DNA from 3 places in the Streptomyces glycanivorans genome. Region 3 is predicted to be linked to each of the others. Evidence: riboswitches for the same ligand, from Rfam matches in the RefSeq annotation. Region 3 holds a riboswitch; each other region holds the start of a gene.
The links. A riboswitch is a leader RNA that binds a small molecule or an ion and turns the genes downstream of it on or off. The one in region 3 is predicted to bind cyclic di-AMP.

Region 1 (5,652 bases), 4.1 Mb from region 3:
CCACAGTTCACGGCGACGGCGAGGTCGGCGATGGTGACGTCCTCGGTCTCACCGGAGCGGTGGGACATCATGCACTTGAAGCCGTTGCGCTGGGCCAGCTCGACGGCGTCGAGGGTCTCGGTCAGCGAACCGATCTGGTTGACCTTGACGAGCAGGGCGTTGGCCGAGCCCTCCTCGATACCGCGGGCGAGGCGCTCGGGGTTGGTGACGAACAGGTCGTCACCGACGATCTGCACCTTGGAGCCGAGCTTGTCGGTGATGACCTTCCAGCCCGCCCAGTCGTCCTCGTACAGCGGGTCCTCGATGGAGACCAGCGGGTACGCGGAGACGAGCTCCTCGTAGTACTCCGTCATCTCGGCGGCCGAACGGGACTTGCCCTCGAACTCGTAGACGCCGTCCTTGTAGAACTCGGACGCGGCGACGTCGAGCGCGAGCGCGATGTCGCGGCCCGGGACGTAACCGGCCTCCTTGACGGCCTCGAGGATGAGGTCGAGGGCGGCGCGGTTCGACTCGAGGTTGGGGGCGAAGCCGCCCTCGTCACCGAGACCGGTGGACAGGCCCTTGGTCTTCAGGACCTTCTTCAGCGTGTGGTAGATCTCCGCGCCCCAGCGAAGGGCCTCGGAGAAGGACTCGGCGCCGATCGGCGCGATCATGAACTCCTGGATGTCCACGTTGGAGTCGGCGTGCGAGCCGCCGTTCAGGATGTTCATCATCGGAACGGGCAGCAGGTGCGCGTTCGGGCCGCCGAGGTAGCGGAACAGCGGGAGGTCGGAGGCCTCGGACGCGGCGTGCGCCACGGCCAGCGAGACACCGAGGATGGCGTTGGCGCCGAGGGAGCCCTTGTTCTCGGTGGCGTCCAGGTCGAACATCGCCTGGTCGATGAGGCGCTGCTCGGTGGCGTCGTAGCCGACGAGCTCCGGGCCGATCTGCTCGATCACGGCGAGGACGGCCTTCTCGACGCCCTTGCCCTGGTAGCGGTTGGGGTCACCGTCGCGAAGCTCAATGGCCTCGAACGCGCCGGTGGAGGCGCCGGACGGAACAGCAGCACGTCCCGTGCTGCCGTCGTCGAGGCCAACCTCGACCTCGACCGTGGGGTTACCCCGGGAGTCGAGGATTTCCCTGGCTACGACGACGTCGATGGACGGCACGAGGCATCTCCTTCTGGGATCTGACACTGGTTGGGCAGGGTCACTGTGGCCTTGCGCCACGAGCCTAACCGTCTCGGCCCGCTGCGTCGGCCGCCAGCCCGTCCCCTGGGACGAAAAAGGACCCAAGGACCTGCATAACGGGCAAAGCTCCAGAATTCTACTGGCAAGTAACCACAAGAATTGAACGCCGGCCCCCCGGGGCGGGCAGGCGGCCGCGCACGGATCACGCCCACCGAGGGGCCCTGACACGGCCACGGCCCGGCGCGCGGGGGGTATGCGCGCCGGGCCGGGCCGCCGGGGCAGGAGGGGGACCCCGGGCCGTTTCCGACTACTTCAGGTGGAGCTGCTGACCCGGGAAGATCAGGTTCGCGTCGTCGACGATGTCGTCGTTCAGCTTGAAGAGCTTCTCCCAGCCACCCTTGACCTTCTTCGCGTCGGCGATCTTGCTCAGGGTGTCGCCGGCCTTCACCTTGTACTCGCCGTCACCCTTCTCGACCTTCTGGCCGGTCGGGGTGGTGACGGTCTTCTCGGGAGCCGTGCGCTTCTCGCTGCGCGTGGTGGGCTGCTCGGCCTTGCGCTCCGGCGCGGCCTGCGGGTCCGTGTCGCCGTTCTTCGCGGAGCCGGTGTCGACGCCCGGGTCCACACCGTCGTTCGTCAGGCCGCCGGCACCGGCGCAGGCCCAGGCACCCGGGCCCTGCAGGTCGAGGAGCTTCTCGGCGGCGGCTATCTGCTGGCCCTTGGTGGCCAGGTCGGCGCGGGCGGCGTACTGCGTACCGCCGGCCGCGGCCCAGCTGGACTGCGAGAACTGCAGACCGCCGTAGTAGCCGTTGCCCGTGTTGATGGACCAGTTGCCACCGGACTCGCACTGGGCGACGGCGTCCCAGGTGTCGACGGAGGCGGCGGAGGCACCGGTCGCGCCCATCAGCGGGACCGCGACGGCGGCACCGGTGACACCGGCCAGGGTCGCGATGCGAACGGCCTTGGACGGGCGACGGTGCTTGCCCTTGCTGGAAAGCAGCATGGTTCTCCTCACCGACGCCTACGAGGTGAGCTGTCGGGTTCGGGCCTGTGAGTTGCCCGGCCACCCGCACTCGCGGACGGCTTCACCCCCAGCCGGTCCCCCGCCCGTCCTCCGACGGCCGGAATGCCGGCACTTACCTGGGTCCCCCGCTCCTGCCTACGGCGCTTTACGCGTCGGTCCCCTTCGGCCGACGGCAGGATTCGGCGTGACGGTCGAAGGTGCCCGCGGTGCGAGCGGCTCCGACCGTAGACACACGCAACCCCCACATTCAAAGATGGACATAACGGCCAATCAGCCCTTAACGGTCCAGCCTCATGGTCCGTTTTCGCAGGTCATGGCCAAAGTGGACGGACCGGACGGACGGGGCGTGCCAGTTGAAGCAAAGAGACCCATGTCTCACTTACGCATAAGTGGACATAGGTCTCTTAACTACCCCCACTTTCGGGGTGTTTTCCCGCTTTTGATCAGTTGGCCGCGGCCGTCTCCGCCGCGGAGTCCTGCGCATCCGTCACGAGACCGAGGTTCAGGCTCTGGCCGGGCAGGATGAGGTCGGGGTCGGAGCCCAGCTCGTCCTTGTTGGCCTCGTAGAGAGCGGTCCAGCCACCGGAGAGCTCCTGCGCGTCGGCGATCGCCCAGAGGTTGTCGCCCTCTCGGACCGTGTACGCCTCCTCGGCGCCCTGACGGGCCTCGGAGTCGCCCCGGGAGGCGTGCCGGCCGGACTCGCGCCCCTCGTCCAGCTCCGACCCGGTGCTGCCCTCGGGAGCCGGGGTGCCACGGTGCTTCCCGCCCGTCTCGGCGTCACCCTTCGCGGCGTGACCACCCTTCGCCGCGCCGGACGTCTCGGACGCCTCGGGGGACGGGGTGGCGGACGGCGACGCGTCGGTGCTGCCCGCGTCGTCGCTCGCGTCCGCCGTGTCGCCGGCGGCGTTGCCCTTGGACTCGCCCTTCTCGTCCGCCTCGTCCTCCGACTCCGCGTCGTCCGCCGATCCGGCCGGATCCGACGCCTCGGAGGACGGGGTCCCGGTAGCGGTGTCGGAGTCCTCCGCCGACGGATCGCCGCCCGGGTCGATGCCCGGCAGCGTCCCGTCCAGGGCCAGCCCGGAGATCACGGCGCAGCTGGGCCACGCCTGCGGCCCCTTGTCCTCCAGCACCTTCTCGGCGACCGATATCTGCTGCGAGCGGCTCGCGAGGTCGGCGCGGGACGCGTACGCCGTGCCGCCGTAGGCACTCCAGGTGTCCTCCGAGAACTGCAGGCCGCCGTAGTAGCCGTTGCCCAGGTCGGCACTCCACATGCCGCCGCTCTCGCATTCGGCGACCCGGTCCCAGGTCGACGCGTCGGCGGCTTGAGCGCCGCCCGCACCGAGCAGGGGGATGGCGATGGCCGAGCCGGTGACGCCTGCGGCGACGACGATGGCGGGTGCCTGGCGAGGGCGACGGTGTCTGCCGGTCGCGGAGCCCATGGGATTGCCTTCCGTGTGACTGACATGTGACGGGTGAGTCGAACGGTGAACCTAGCCGTACTCGAACGTGTGTCACAAGTCGATGCAGCGGAGATCACGTGAAAGTCACAGAGTTGACAGCGTGTCACCTTTACCGGCCGGCCGTCCGGGACCGAACTCCACCGGAAGGGTGCGCAGTCCACGCATGATGAGCCCGCCACGCCAGCGCAAATCGGCAGGTTCCGCAGCGAGCCGCAGGTCGGGGAGGCGTCGCAGCAGCGTCGCCAGAGCCACCTGACCCTCCAGACGGGCCAGCGGAGCTCCCAGGCAGTAGTGGATTCCGTGGCCGTAGCCCAGATGCTGATTGTCACTCCGAGCGAGATCCAGGGTGTCCGCATTCTGGAATCTGTCCGGATCCCGATCCGCGGCGGCCAGAACCACGAGTACGGGGTCCCCCGCCGCGATGTCCTGTCCTCCCAGGGTCACGGGCTCGGTGGCGTAGCGCCATGTCGCGAGCTCCACCGGCCCGTCGTAGCGCAGCAGCTCCTCGATGCCCGTGGCGAGCAGCTCCGACTCCCCTGCCGCCAGCGAGCGTTCCAGCCGCTCGCGCTGGGACGGATTGCGCAGCAGTGCGTAGGTGCCGTTGCCGATCAGGTTCACCGTCGTCTCGAAACCGGCGAACAGGAGGATGAAGGCCATGGCCGCGGCCTCGTTCTCGCTGAGGTGCTCGCCGTGGTCACTTGCCCGGATCAGCCCGGAGATCAGGTCGTCGCCCGGGTTCTCCCTCTTGCGGTGGATGAGCTCGGCGAGATAGCCGCGCATCTTCTTGACCGACCTGGCGACCCCGCCGCGCGGACCCCCGCCGTGCCGGATCATCATGCCCGCCCAGTCCCGGAAGTCGTCCTGGTCCTCGCGCGGCACACCCAGCAGGTCGCAGATCGCGTAGATGGGGAGGGGGAAGGCGAAGTCGTGGATGAGGTCCGCCTCCCCCTTCTCGGCGAAGCCGTCGATGAGGCTGTCCGTCAGCTCCTGCACGCGCGGCGCGAACTCCGCGACCCGGCGCGGGGTGAACGCCTTGGACACGAGCCGGCGCAACCGGGTGTGGTCCGGCGGGTCGATGTTCAGCAGATGCGTCATCAGCTCCGCCTTGCGCTCCCCGGGGATGCCCGTCTTGCCCTTGGCGTTCGCGGACCCCGCGTGGTGGGCCGGGTTCTTGGAGAGCCTGGTGTCGGCGAGCGCCTGCCGGGCATCGGCGTACCGGGTCACCAGCCAGGCCTCGACCCCGCTGGGCAGTGTCGTGCGGTGCACGGGACTGTGCTCGCGGAGCCATGCGTAGGCGGGGTACGGATCGGTGGCGAACTCCCAGGTGAAGAGTTCGGGCGCCGCGTCCGGCGCGGAGTGCGTATCGGGCGCCGCGTCCGGCGCGGAGTGCGTATCGGGGCTGTCGTTCACTCCTCGACGCTATCCGGGCCGGTCCCGAGCCCCTCGGCCGCCCGGATCACGTCCCGGTAGGCACGCGCGGCGGCCCGCAGGGCGGCCTCCGGGTCCGTGCCGTCCTGCTCGGCCCGTACGGCGAGGGCGAGCAGCCGGTGCCCGACCCCCTCGCCCTCGGGGAGCGCGATGTCGAGACCCGCGGCGCGGGCCCTGCCGCCGAGCTTGGCCGCGAGCGCCAGGCCGGGCTGCCCGAGCGGCACCCCGTCGGTGACCGACGCACGCTGCTTCTCGATCGCCTTCGTGCGCAGCCAGTGGGCGTGGACGTCCTCCGGCGTCTCGGCGGTCTCGTCGCCGAACACATGGGGATGGCGGTGGATCAGTTTCTCGACGATCGTGGCAGCGACGTCGTCGATGGCGAACGGCTCCTCCTGGTCCTCCTGCGCGATGCGCGCGTGGAAGACGACCTGGAGCAGGACGTCGCCGAGCTCCTCTCGCAGTTCCTCGCGGTCGCCGTCCTCGATCGCCTCGACCAGTTCGTACGCCTCCTCGATGGCGTACTTAGCGAGACCCTTGTGCGTCTTCTGCGAGGTCCACGGGCATTCGAGCCGGA
Region 2 (5,652 bases), 1.2 Mb from region 3:
ACGGGCGAGGACCCTGCCCGGCACCGACGCCGAGGGCGTGCACGTACTGAGGACGCTCGACGACGCCCTCGCGCTGCGGTCCGCACTGCTGGCCGCGCGGCGGCTCGTCGTGGTCGGCGAAGGGGTGCTCGGCTGCGAGATCGCCGCCACCGCGCGCTCCATGGGCCTGGACGTCACCCTGGCAGGCCCCCGGCCGGGGCCCATGCTCACCCAGTTCGGACCCGTGGTGTCCGAACTGCTCGCCGCGCTGCACACCGGGCACGGTGTGCACCTGCGGCTGGGCCACGCGGTCACCGGACCGACCACCGCGGAGGGCCGGGTCACCGGGGTGCGCCTGGACACCGACGAGGTGCTGCCCGCCGACGTGGTGGCCGTCGCCATCGGGGGAGACCCCGCCACCGGCTGGCTGGCGGACAGCGGGCTGCGCGTCGGGAACGGACTCGTCTGCGACTCCCGCTGCCGGGCGGCGGAGGGAATCTACGCCGTCGGCGACGTGGCCGCCTGGCACCACGAGCTCTTCGACGCCCCCATGCGCCTGGAGAACCGTACGAACGCCACCGAGCAGGCCGTCGCCGTCGCCGACAACATCCTCGGCGCCGACCGGCCCTACGTCCCCGTGCCCTACTTCTGGACCGATCAGTTCGACGCCCGCATCCAGGCCCACGGCCGGCTCGGGCCGGACGCCGACGTGACCGTGGTGGAGGGCGATCCGGAGACCGGGCGTTTCGTCGCCCGCTACGAGCGCGACGGCAAGGTCACGGGCGTTCTCGGCTGGAGCATGCCCAAGCAGGCGCGACTGCGCCGCCAGGAGATCGGCGGCCCGGCCCCGACCCTCGAACCGTCCGCGCCGTGACCACGGCCGACGGCACGTCAGCCACCCGCACGACGAAGTGAGGAATCGATGACCAGCACGGTAAGCACGGGAGGGGCGCACGCGCCCTCGGCCCCGGAATTCCCGATGCCCAGGGCCGCGGGCTGCCCGTTCGACCCGCCGCCCGCCCTGAAGGAGGAACAGGAGCAGGGGTCGCTCAGGAAGGTCCGGCTGTGGGACGGGACCACACCCTGGCTGGTCACCCGCTACACCGAACAGCGCGCCCTCCTGTCAGACCCGAGGACCAGCGCGGACATCACCCGCCCCGGCTACCCCAGTTCCGCGCCGGTGCGGGGGTCGAGCTTCAGCTTCATCCTCATGGACGACCCCGAACACGCCCGTCAGCGGCGCATGGTCACGGCCCCCTTCACGATCAAGCGGGTCGAGGCGATGCGCCCGGCCGTCCAGAAGATCGTGGACGGTCTGATCGACGACATGCTGGCGGGCCCCCCACAGGCCGACCTCGTCCAGGCCTTCGCCCTCCCGGTCCCGTCGCTCGTGATCTGCGAACTGCTCGGGGTTCCCTACGCCGACCACGACTTCTTCCAGGAGAACAGCAAGACCCTCATCAGCCGCAGCGCGGCACCCGAGGAGCGGGGCGCGGCCCACGCCAACCTGATCGGCTACCTGGACGAGCTGATGGGCGACAAGATCGCCCGGCCCGCCGACGACCTCCTTTCAGGGCTCGGCGCCCGCGTCGGGGCCGGGGAACTGTCCCGCCGTCAGGCGGCGGAGATGGGCGTGCTCCTCCTGCTCGCCGGACACGAGACCACCGCCAACATGATCGCTCTGGGCACCCTCGCCCTGCTCGAGCACCCCGACCAGCTCACCCTGCTCCGCGACTCCGACGACCCGAAGACGGTCGCCGGCGCCGTCGAGGAGCTGCTGCGCTATCTCAACATCACCCACGGGGGCCGCCGTCGCGTGGCCGTCGAGGACATCGAGATCGGCGGCGAGGTCATCCGGGCCGGCGAGGGGATCATCGTGCCCAACGACATCGGCAACCGTGACCCCGATGTCTTCGCCGACCCCGACCGGCTCGACATCGGGCGGGACGCACGGCGTCACGTCGCCTTCGGTTTCGGAGTGCACCAGTGCCTGGGACAGCCCCTGGCCCGCATGGAACTCCAGGTCGTCTACAGCACCCTCTACCGGCGCATCCCGACCCTCCGCCTGGACGCCGGCCTGGAGGACCTCTCCTTCAAGCACGACGGGTCCGTGTACGGCGTGTACGAACTGCCCGTGGCCTGGTGACCTCCCGGGCACCCGCCCCACCCCACAGCGGACATCACGACGAAGGAGTGCCCATGAAAGTGATTCTCGACCAGGACAAGTGCGTGGCGTCAGGGCAGTGTGTCGTCGCCGCGGACGATGTGTTCGACCAGGACGACGACGGAATCGCCGTACTGCTCGACCCCAACCCGTCGTCGGACCGTGCCGACGACGTCGAGCAGGCCGCAGCCGTCTGCCCCGCCCTCGCCATCCGGATCCTGGGCTGACCTGAGGGGCCGTCCCGCCGCTCACCGCCGCGGGACAGGCGCGCCCGGACGTTCCTACGGGACGGGCAGGAGCTCGCCCGTGGCGGCCCGGGACTCGACGGCGCGGTGCGCCTGATCAGCGTTCCCGCATGTCCGGGCCCGGGTCCGCGCCGGTGAGGGCCCCGAGGTGGAAAGGGCCTTCCCGTGGCGGCGCACGACGTCCATCGGCGCCCTGACGGCGGCCTCGCCGCCGCCGTCGAACACACGGTGGACGCCTTCGTGGCACCCGTCAGCTCCACGACGGGTGCCACGAAGGCGTTCCCGGTGGACACGACGACGTGGTCCGCACCGCCGCGCCGGGCCGACTCCGCGTTCTCCTCTGTGGAGGTGAGCCCGATGTCCGTGGCTCCCCGGGGCCTGGTCAACCGCGTCAGCTCCTGTCCCGGGCCTACCGGACGCCGAGTGGACCGGCGTCGCCCGCCCCGGCACGACCGGGGAGCCTCCGGTGACGAAGCGATGTGCCGTGACGCCCCGCACCATCAGGCCGGCCGCACCGGTCACCGCGGTCCCGGGCGGAGTGCCCATCCTGTTGTCCGCCCGCCGGATCACCTCTCTCGACGCGGACCTCGGACACCGCTCTCGGCCTGCTGAGGGTCCCGGCAGCCGCGACGCCTCCGTCCGTGGCCTGACGGCCGGGTCAGGGCCCCGGAGGACGGCCGGCCCGGAGCCCCCGGCGGCCCCCGGGCGGGCCCCTGGGCCACTCAGTGCGGTTTCCAGCTGAGCTTGCCGCCCCCCACCCAGCGGACCGCGGCCGGGTCGTCGAGGTCGTGGACCGGGATCCCGGCCGTCGCGGCGGCGATCAGCACGTCCGTCATGGCGGTCGCGCTCCCGATGACCTCTCCGTCGATCTCCACCACGCGGAAGGGCGGATCCCCGGGCTGAACGGGCAGGACGGTGATCCGCGGGGCCGAGGCGTGAGGGTTCTCAGTCATGGCGGATCGGTTCCACGCCGGCGTTCCAGGTATGCGGGACGGCTTCAGGCATGAGTCGTATGCCCGTTTTAGTACGTTTTTAGAATTTAATCCCGTAATCCATAAAAGGCCATTTCGTGTGACCTGAACCCCTTCGCGTTGGAGCAAATCGCCCGAATCGGACTTCGTGACCAGGGTCACCTTATGCGGCCCGGACGCGGGAGGGTGGCAGTCGGTTCCCTTCTGCGCCAAGAGGAATGGATGGCGCGATGTGGGGTGGATTACATGAATTCCCGTGAATTGATCTTGCGAATGAATTGTGATCACTGAACCAGGCTTGTTCCTTTCCCTATTTCTCGCCTACGGTCACCATCACTCCGGGCGGAACGCCGAATCCTGCCGCCGCCCGATTACCCGACCACTTCTCGTACGGCAGGAGCGGGGGACCCAAGTAAGTGCCGATCCGGTTTCCGGAGCGGCTCGGGGTGAAGTCGCATTCATGTGCGGCCGGGCATCTCCAGCCCGAACCCGACAGCTCACTTCGCAGGCGACGGAGAGGAATTCAGCATGCCCGAAATCGGTAAGCCCCGTCGTTTTAGGACCAGTTCGCTCACTCGCGGCATCATCGCCGTGACCACGGGCGGAGCCGCCCTGGCCCTCCCCGTGATCGGTGCGACCAGCGCCTTCGCGGCCCCGGCCCAGTCGCCCGCCGTCGAAAAGGCTGCGACCTCGACTGCCGCGTCCGGCAAGGGAATTGCAGCGCAGAAGTCCGAGGCCACCACCTATTCCGTGATCTTGGGTGACACCCTCGCCAAGATCGCTCGCGAGCATTCGGTGAACGGTGGCTGGAAGGCTCTGTACGAGGACAACCAGAAGGCTGTCGGCGGAAACCCGGACCTGATTCACCCCGGTCTGAAGCTGACGATCGGCGCCAAGGCCGACAACAAGTCGGAGAAGGCCGAGTCCAAGGCCTCCGCGTCCTCCGACCGCGCCGAGAAGAGTGCCGACCGCGCCGACCGCTCGGAGCGCACGGACACCTCCCTCGCCGCGGAGGGCGCCCCCGCCGCCGAGGCCGCTCCCGCCGCCGAGCCGGTCAGCTACACGAACGACCTCGACGGCTGGATCAAGGAGTCGCTCGCCGTCATGGCGGAGCACGGCATCCCCGGCACCTACGAGGGCATCCACCGCAACATCATCCGTGAGTCCGCGGGTGACCCCCAGGCGATCAACAACTGGGACATCAACGCGATCAACGGCGTCCCGTCCAAGGGGCTGCTCCAGGTCATCGACCCGACCTTCCAGGCCTACCACGTGCCCGGTACGTCGACGGACAGCTACGACCCGGTCGCCAACATCACGGCCGCGTGCAACTACGCCGCGGACAAGTACGGTTCGATCGACAACGTCTTCGGGGCCTACTGAGTCCTCGCCCAGGCGAAACCTCCGGCACGCGGGTGCGTGACGGAGGGACCGGAACGACGGGTGGTACGGGTTCGGCGGAACCCGTACCACCCGTCGTTCCGTTGTCCGGGGCCGTCCGTGTCCGAGGTCACCGGACCGCGGTGTCAGGCAGGACGGGGCGGGCGGTGTCCCGACGACAGGCCCGGCGGGGCAGGCCGACTGGTCTCGTACAGGTTCGTCGTCCATACTGCCCGCCGTGGAGCAGCGCATAGATTCGAACACCAAGCCCGAGTTCGCCGCGGGGACAGATCCGGCGTACATCCCAGGCCTGACGGCCCCTGCCCCCGCGCGGACGGAGGCGGAAGCGGAGGAGGCGGAGCCCGAGGGGGTCCGGGAGGCCGAGGTCGCGGAAGCCCCCGCGGAGGGGGTGGCGGACGAGGCCGTGGACGACTCCGCGGCATCCGTCGACGCGACCCCGGACGAAGAGGTCGAGCCCGAGGACGTCGCGCCGGACGCCGGGGCGGCCGGCGTCGAGGAGAAGGCCGCAGGCGAGGACGGTCCCGTCTTCGAGGTCAGTGACCGACGCGGATCCATCAGGGTGGACGCCGAAGGTGTCCGCTTCCGGCTCGACGACCAGGAGGCGGAGTTCGACTGGTCCGAGATCGGCGCGGTCGAGGTCAGGACCGGCCGCTTCGGACGCCGGTTCACCGTGACCGTCCACCTGTCGAGCCGCCGGTGGTTCAACGCCGAGGTCGAGGCCGGATCCCGTAGCGACCTCAAGGGGTGGACCGCGGAGCTCGACGAGGCGTTGGACGCCTACTTCGAAGAGGCCTGACCTCCACGGTCACGGCTGGGCACCGGGCCGCAGGACGGCCGCGCCCGGCCGGCGGATCCTGATCCGCCGCGCCGGGCCGGGCCGCTCGCCGGTCCG
Region 3 (5,652 bases):
GACCGAGGACACCTGGCGCACCTCGCTGGACGCCGCCCTGGCCTGGAGCCCGGAGGAGCTGTACCTCTACCCGTTGTACGTACGCCCGCTGACCGGCCTCGGGCGGCTGGGGACGGGAGCGGACGGGCCGGACGCCGCCTGGGACGAACAACGGCTGCGGCTGTACCGCGCGGGCCGTGATCATCTCCTGGCCCATGGATACGAGCAGGTGTCGATGCGGATGTTCCGCCGCGTGGACGCCCCGCCCGCAGGTCCCGACGACTACGCCTGCCAGACCGACGGCATGATCGGGCTCGGCTGCGGGGCACGCTCGTACACCTCCTCCTTGCACTACTCCTTCGACTACGCGGTGGAGATGCGCGAGATACGGGGCATCATCGACGGCTTCACCACCACCACGGACTTCTCCCGGGCGGAGGTCGGCCGCTACGTCGACGGCTGCGAGGCGCGCCGACGCCACCTCCTGCAGTCACTGCTCCAGGCCGAGGGCATGCGCTCCGCCGAATACCGCGAGCGCTTCGGGTCGGACCCGTACGAGGACTTCCCCGCCGAGCTGGAGCTGTTCGCGGCTCGCGGCTGGCTGGACGATTCGGCGTCCGGCGGCTCGGCGTCCGGCCACTCGGTGGCCGGACGTTCAGCGGCTCCTGACCTGCTGCGTCTCTCCCCCGAGGGCCTGGCCCACTCCGACGCGCTCGGCCCTGAGCTGTTCTCCCCGGCGGTCCGGGCCGCGATGGCCGCCTACGAGGCGAAGTGAGCCGTCCCATGAACACGGACCTGACCGTTCTCTACCGGGGTCCGCTGGCCTCGTGCGACTACGACTGCCCCTACTGCCCGTTCGCCAAGCGGCGCGACACCGGGGAGCAGTTGCGGAATGACCGGGCGGCCCTGGAGCGGTTCACCGCGTGGGCCGCCGCACGGACCGGTGGCCGGCTGTCCGTGCTGTTCACCCCCTGGGGGGAGGGCCTGGTGCGGTCCTGGTACAGGAGGGCGCTCGTCGAGATGTCCCGGCTGCCCCATGTCAGCCGGGTCGCCATCCAGACCAACCTCAGCTGCCGCACCGGCTGGCTGGCCGAGGCGGACCGCGACAAGGTCGCCCTGTGGTGCACCTACCATCCCGGTCAGACGCCGTACGAGCGGTTCCTCGCCCGGTGCCGGGAGCTCACGGCCCTCGGGGTGCGTCACAGCGTCGGGATCGTCGGTCTCGACGAACACCTAGAGGAGGCCCGGCGTCTGCGTTCGGCGCTGCCGCCCGAGGTGTATCTCTGGGTCAACGCCGCCGAGGGGCACACCTATACGGACGAGCAGGCGGACCGCTGGACGGCCCTGGACCCGCTGTTCCCGTACAGCAGGCACCCGCACCGCTCCGCCGGGCTGCCCTGCCGGACCGGCGAGTCGGTCGTGTCCGTGGACGGTGACGGGACGGTGCGCCGCTGCCACTTCGTCCGTGCCGAGCTGGGCAATCTCTACGACGGCAGCTACCGGGACGCGCTCGGCCCGCGCGGCTGCCCGCTCGATGTGTGCGACTGCCACATCGGCTATGTGCACCTGGAGACGCTGCCGTTGTACGACGTCTTCGCGGGCGGAGTGCTGGAGCGGATACCCGCGGACCCGGCGCGGGTGCTCGCGGACCCGGCACAGGTGCTCGCGCGCCCTGCACTGGTGCCCGTCTGCACGCCCTCACCCGCCGGACCGGTGCCGGCAGCCGCTCCGGACGGACCCGTGTCACCAGGCCCGTCCCGGAGTCTGCTCCCGTTCGTCGGCCGCTGACGGGAAGCGTCGGGGTCCGACAGCCCCGGAGGGTCGGCGGAGTCCGACGAGGCGCCGGGTTCCGCGCGGTCAGAGCGGCAGCAGGTCGGGGCGCTTGGCCTCGACGTGGTCACCCGAGGACTCCCCGCGCAGCCTGCGGCCGATCCACGGGACCAGGTACTCCCGCGCCCACTGGATGTCGTCCCGCCGCACCTCCAGCGTCCCGCGCTGAGCCTGCGGGGGCCACACCTGGTCGGGGTCGGCCGGCACGTCGAGGCCGAGGACCTGGGCGGCGCGCAGCGCGACCCGGGTGTGTCCCTCCGCCGAGAGGTGCAGCCGGTCGTTGTCCCAGGCCCGCCTGTCCTGCACGGACCGCAGGGACCACAGGTCCAGGACCGGGCAGTCGTAACGGTCGGCGATCGACCGGACGTGCGCGGTGTACATGGCGATCTTGCCCCGCAGGTGCTTGAGGACAGGGATGCCACGGGTGTCGAAGCCGGTGGTGACCAAGACGGTACCGACCGATTGCGTCAGGTCGGCCACCGCACGCTCGAAGCGTTCGGCCACGTCGTCCGGGTCGGAACCGGGACGGAGGATGTCGTTGCCGCCCGCGCAGAAGCTCACCAGATCAGGTGCCAGCTCCTTGGCGCGGGGGACCTGTTCCTCGACTATCTGGTCGAGGAGGCGTCCGCGTACGGCGAGATTGGCGTACCGGAAATTCCCGTGCGGGTCGTCCACGGGCCCGACCATCGCATCGGGGACCGGGAGCTGGTCCGCGAGGAGGACCGCGAACCGGTCCGCCCAGCCGACGAGGGTCCCGCCGGGGCCGGGGTCTCCGACGCCCTCGGTGAAGCTGTCGCCGATCGCCGCGTACGACCCGATGATGCCTCGTCTGTTGTTTCTCGAATCGTCTGCCACAAGGGCTTATCTTGCACCTTCGAATGTGACCTACGCGACCGTAATAAGGGGTTGACGGTTGGTGAGAAAGACCACCCGGTCAGTTTTTGGTAAAGCAGGAATAAGGAGAGGGGCGGTGCGCCCCGGCGCACCGCCCCTCTCCTCGACCCTCAGGTGGTGTGCCTCAGACGGACACGCCGTGCGAGCGCAGGTAGGCGATCGGGTCGACGTCCGAGCCGTAGCTCGGACCGGTCCGGACCTCGAAGTGGAGGTGCGGGCCGGTGGAGTTGCCGGTGGAGCCGGAGAGGCCGATCTGCTGGCCGCCGGTGACGGTCTGGCCGGTCGAGACCTCGAGCGAGGACAGGTGGGCGTACTGCGAGTACATCCCGTCGCTGTGCTGGATGACGACCTCGTTGCCGTACGAGCCGCTCCAGCCGGCGGACACCACGGTGCCATCGCCGATGGACCGGACGCTGGTGCCGGAGGCCGCCTGGAAGTCGGAGCCGGTGTGGTAGCCGCTGGACCAGCTGGCGCCGGAGGCGCGGTACTGGGTGGTGACGTTGGGGTTCTCGACCGGAGTGGTCCAGCCGGAGGCGGTGCTCTCCGACGCGCTGGAGTCGGCGGTCTTCGCGGCGGCCTCCTGGGCCGGGGCCGGAGCCTTCTCGGCCGGGGCGGACTTCTTCGCCGTCGACGGGGCTGCCTTGGAGGGTGCGGCCTCCGAGGAGCCGGACGCCTTGGCGCCGAGCGTCAGCTTCATGCCCGGGAGGATCAGGCTCGGGTTCTCGCCGACGACGTCACGGTTGTCCTTGTACAGCTTCTGCCAGCCGCCCTTGACCTCGTGGTCGGCAGCGATCTTGGCCAGGTAGTCACCGGAGACCACGGAGTAGGTCTTCGGGGAGCTCTTCGCCGCCGAGGCGGGAGCGCTCTGGGCCGCGACGGACTTGGCCGGAGCCGCCTGCTCGGCGGCGTGGGCGCCGGTGGCGCCGATCAGCGGGAGGGCGAGAACGGCGCCACCGGTCCCCGCGGCAAGGACGCCTCGGGAGATCGGGCCGGTCTTCGTACGACGGTGCTTGCCTTTTGCGGGCATGGGGGATTTCCTCTCCGGCGCCTGCGAGGTGAGCTGTCGGGTTCGGACTGGAGATGCCCGGCCGCACTAAGTGCGACTTGACCCCAAGCCGTGCCGGATCGCTCCGGACGGCGGCCTACCTGGTTCCCCCGCTCCTGCCACACGTGAGTCGGTGCGGATTCCGGGCGGCGGCAGGATTAGGCGTTCCGTCCGGATTGATGGTGACCGTAAGCGAGCCGGGATGCTGCGAACAAGCCGCCGATTGCGAACCGGAATCCACGCTTCATTTCCGTCGCGGAATTCCCGTCACACTCCGTGGATTACGGATCTTGGCTTTCCGCGCGGGGTCCGGAATACCCATCGGCACGTTCACCACACACCGTCACGGATATGATCCCGCTCACCCGCCTCACCTCATCTCCCTTACAAGCAGGGCATGTTCTATTAAATGCAGCAATACGGACATGTCGCCGCTCCTCCCGCCCGATGACCCGCCGCCTCCATGACCGAGACGGTTGCCTGATGCAGCCATGTCGTATCGTCGCGAGCGTGCCCCCGTCGGCGAGCGGCGCCGACGCCCGACACTCCAGGAGCCCTTGTGACGCAGCTGCCAGAGGTCCCGCCGGCCGGCCACGGACCCAAGGACGTCGCCCTGACCGGCGTCCGCAACTTCCGCGATGTCGGCGGGCTTCCGACCGTGGACGGCCGCACCGTGCGCCACGGGCGGCTCTACCGCAGCGGTCACCTCGCGAACGCCACCGAGGCCGACGCCTCGTTCCTCGCCGGGCTCGGCCTGCACACCATCTTCGATTTCCGCAATGCCGCCGACCACAAGCTGGACGGCCTCGACGTGGAGCTGCCGGGCGTCCGGAATGTCAGCATTCCTCTTTCGGACCCGGCCGACGGCGCCGAGTTCTGGCGGCTGGTGCGCGACGGGAACATCCAGCAGTTGCGCTCGATCCTGGCGGACGGCAAGGGCACGGAGCGGATGGTCGCCTCGTACCGCTCGATCATCAAGGACCGCACCGCCGAACACAGCCGCGTGCTCCACGCGCTGGCGGAGGACAGCGTGCCGGCACTGATGCACTGCGCGGCGGGCAAGGACCGCGCGGGCCTCTCGATCGCGGTCGCGCTGCTGGCGGTCGGTGTCGAGAAGGAGGCGATCGAGGCCGACTACCTCAAGTCGAACGACGCGCACCGCCGCTACAAGGTCCGGCGCAGCGACACCTCGCCGGTGGGGATGTCCGACGAGGTGATGGAACTGCTCGACCCGCTCTTCGGAGCAGAGGCCGAATACCTGGCCGCGGCGTTCTCGACCATCGAGGAGGTCTGGGGCAGCACCGACCGCTACCTCCTCGATGGGCTGAAGATCAGCCCGGAGACCCGCGCGAAGCTGCGCGAGCGGCTCGTCGAGGACGCGTGAGCCCGAGGCTCAGCCCTTTCCGGCGACCGTGAAGAGGAGGAAGAGGAAGGCCGCGACGACGTGTCCGGCCACCAGATAGGCGAAGAGCCGGATCACGACACCACGGGGCATCCGCCGCTCCTGGGTGTCCGCGCTCTTCGGCCGGCGCGGGGTGAGGGGGTCGTAGTGCTCCGAATCGGACATGTCAGTCCTCTCTCCCGGCCTGCCGGGCCGGGGTGTCGGTCGGGGTTGCGGTCCGCGTGACGAAGGTGTCGCACGGCGTGGGGCTCGCCGGATCAGAGCCGGTGGGCCCCGCCGCCGAGGCAGAGGTCGGTGGTCGGGCTCTGCAGCAGCGTGTGGACGAACAGCAGGCGCGCCCCACCGATGTCGAGCGCCGCGATCCGGTGCGGGGTGAGTGAGTCGAAGTGCGCGCTGTCACCCGGGTCGAGGTCGTGCACGGTGTCCCCGAGCACGACACGCAGCCGGCCGTCGAGGACGTACAGCCACTCCTCTCCGGGATGGACGCGGACGAGGTCTCCCT

Region 1: linked by a shared signal. The riboswitch ahead of P8A20_RS21355 (LysM peptidoglycan-binding domain-containing protein) and the one ahead of P8A20_RS03350 (M23 family metallopeptidase) in region 3 are both predicted to bind cyclic di-AMP.
Region 2: linked by a shared signal. The riboswitch ahead of P8A20_RS08145 (transglycosylase SLT domain-containing protein) and the one ahead of P8A20_RS03350 (M23 family metallopeptidase) in region 3 are both predicted to bind cyclic di-AMP.

The regions. Positions count from the first base shown of each region.
Region 1 covers NZ_CP120983.1:4,818,386-4,824,037, reverse strand. The annotation lists gene eno (phosphopyruvate hydratase) at 1-1,148, opposite strand, end outside; gene P8A20_RS21355 (LysM peptidoglycan-binding domain-containing protein) at 1,477-2,169, opposite strand; cyclic di-AMP (ydaO/yuaA leader) riboswitch at 2,170-2,343, opposite strand; gene P8A20_RS21350 (transglycosylase family protein) at 2,634-3,629, opposite strand; gene P8A20_RS21345 (cytochrome P450 family protein) at 3,735-5,060, opposite strand; gene P8A20_RS21340 (nucleoside triphosphate pyrophosphohydrolase) at 5,057-5,652, opposite strand, start outside.
Region 2 covers NZ_CP120983.1:1,890,112-1,895,763, reverse strand. The annotation lists gene P8A20_RS08165 (NAD(P)/FAD-dependent oxidoreductase) at 1-853, shown strand, start outside; gene P8A20_RS08160 (cytochrome P450) at 902-2,125, shown strand; gene P8A20_RS08155 (ferredoxin) at 2,179-2,370, shown strand; gene P8A20_RS08150 (hypothetical protein) at 3,111-3,341, opposite strand; cyclic di-AMP (ydaO/yuaA leader) riboswitch at 3,726-3,885, shown strand; gene P8A20_RS08145 (transglycosylase SLT domain-containing protein) at 3,888-4,742, shown strand; gene P8A20_RS08140 (hypothetical protein) at 4,978-5,556, shown strand.
Region 3 covers NZ_CP120983.1:734,311-739,962, forward strand. The annotation lists gene P8A20_RS03335 (STM4012 family radical SAM protein) at 1-754, shown strand, start outside; gene P8A20_RS03340 (STM4011 family radical SAM protein) at 763-1,767, shown strand; gene P8A20_RS03345 (SGNH/GDSL hydrolase family protein) at 1,837-2,664, opposite strand; gene P8A20_RS03350 (M23 family metallopeptidase) at 2,828-3,730, opposite strand; cyclic di-AMP (ydaO/yuaA leader) riboswitch at 3,734-3,894, opposite strand; gene P8A20_RS03355 (tyrosine-protein phosphatase) at 4,308-5,132, shown strand; gene P8A20_RS03360 (DUF6126 family protein) at 5,142-5,315, opposite strand; gene P8A20_RS03365 (helix-turn-helix domain-containing protein) at 5,408-5,652, opposite strand, start outside.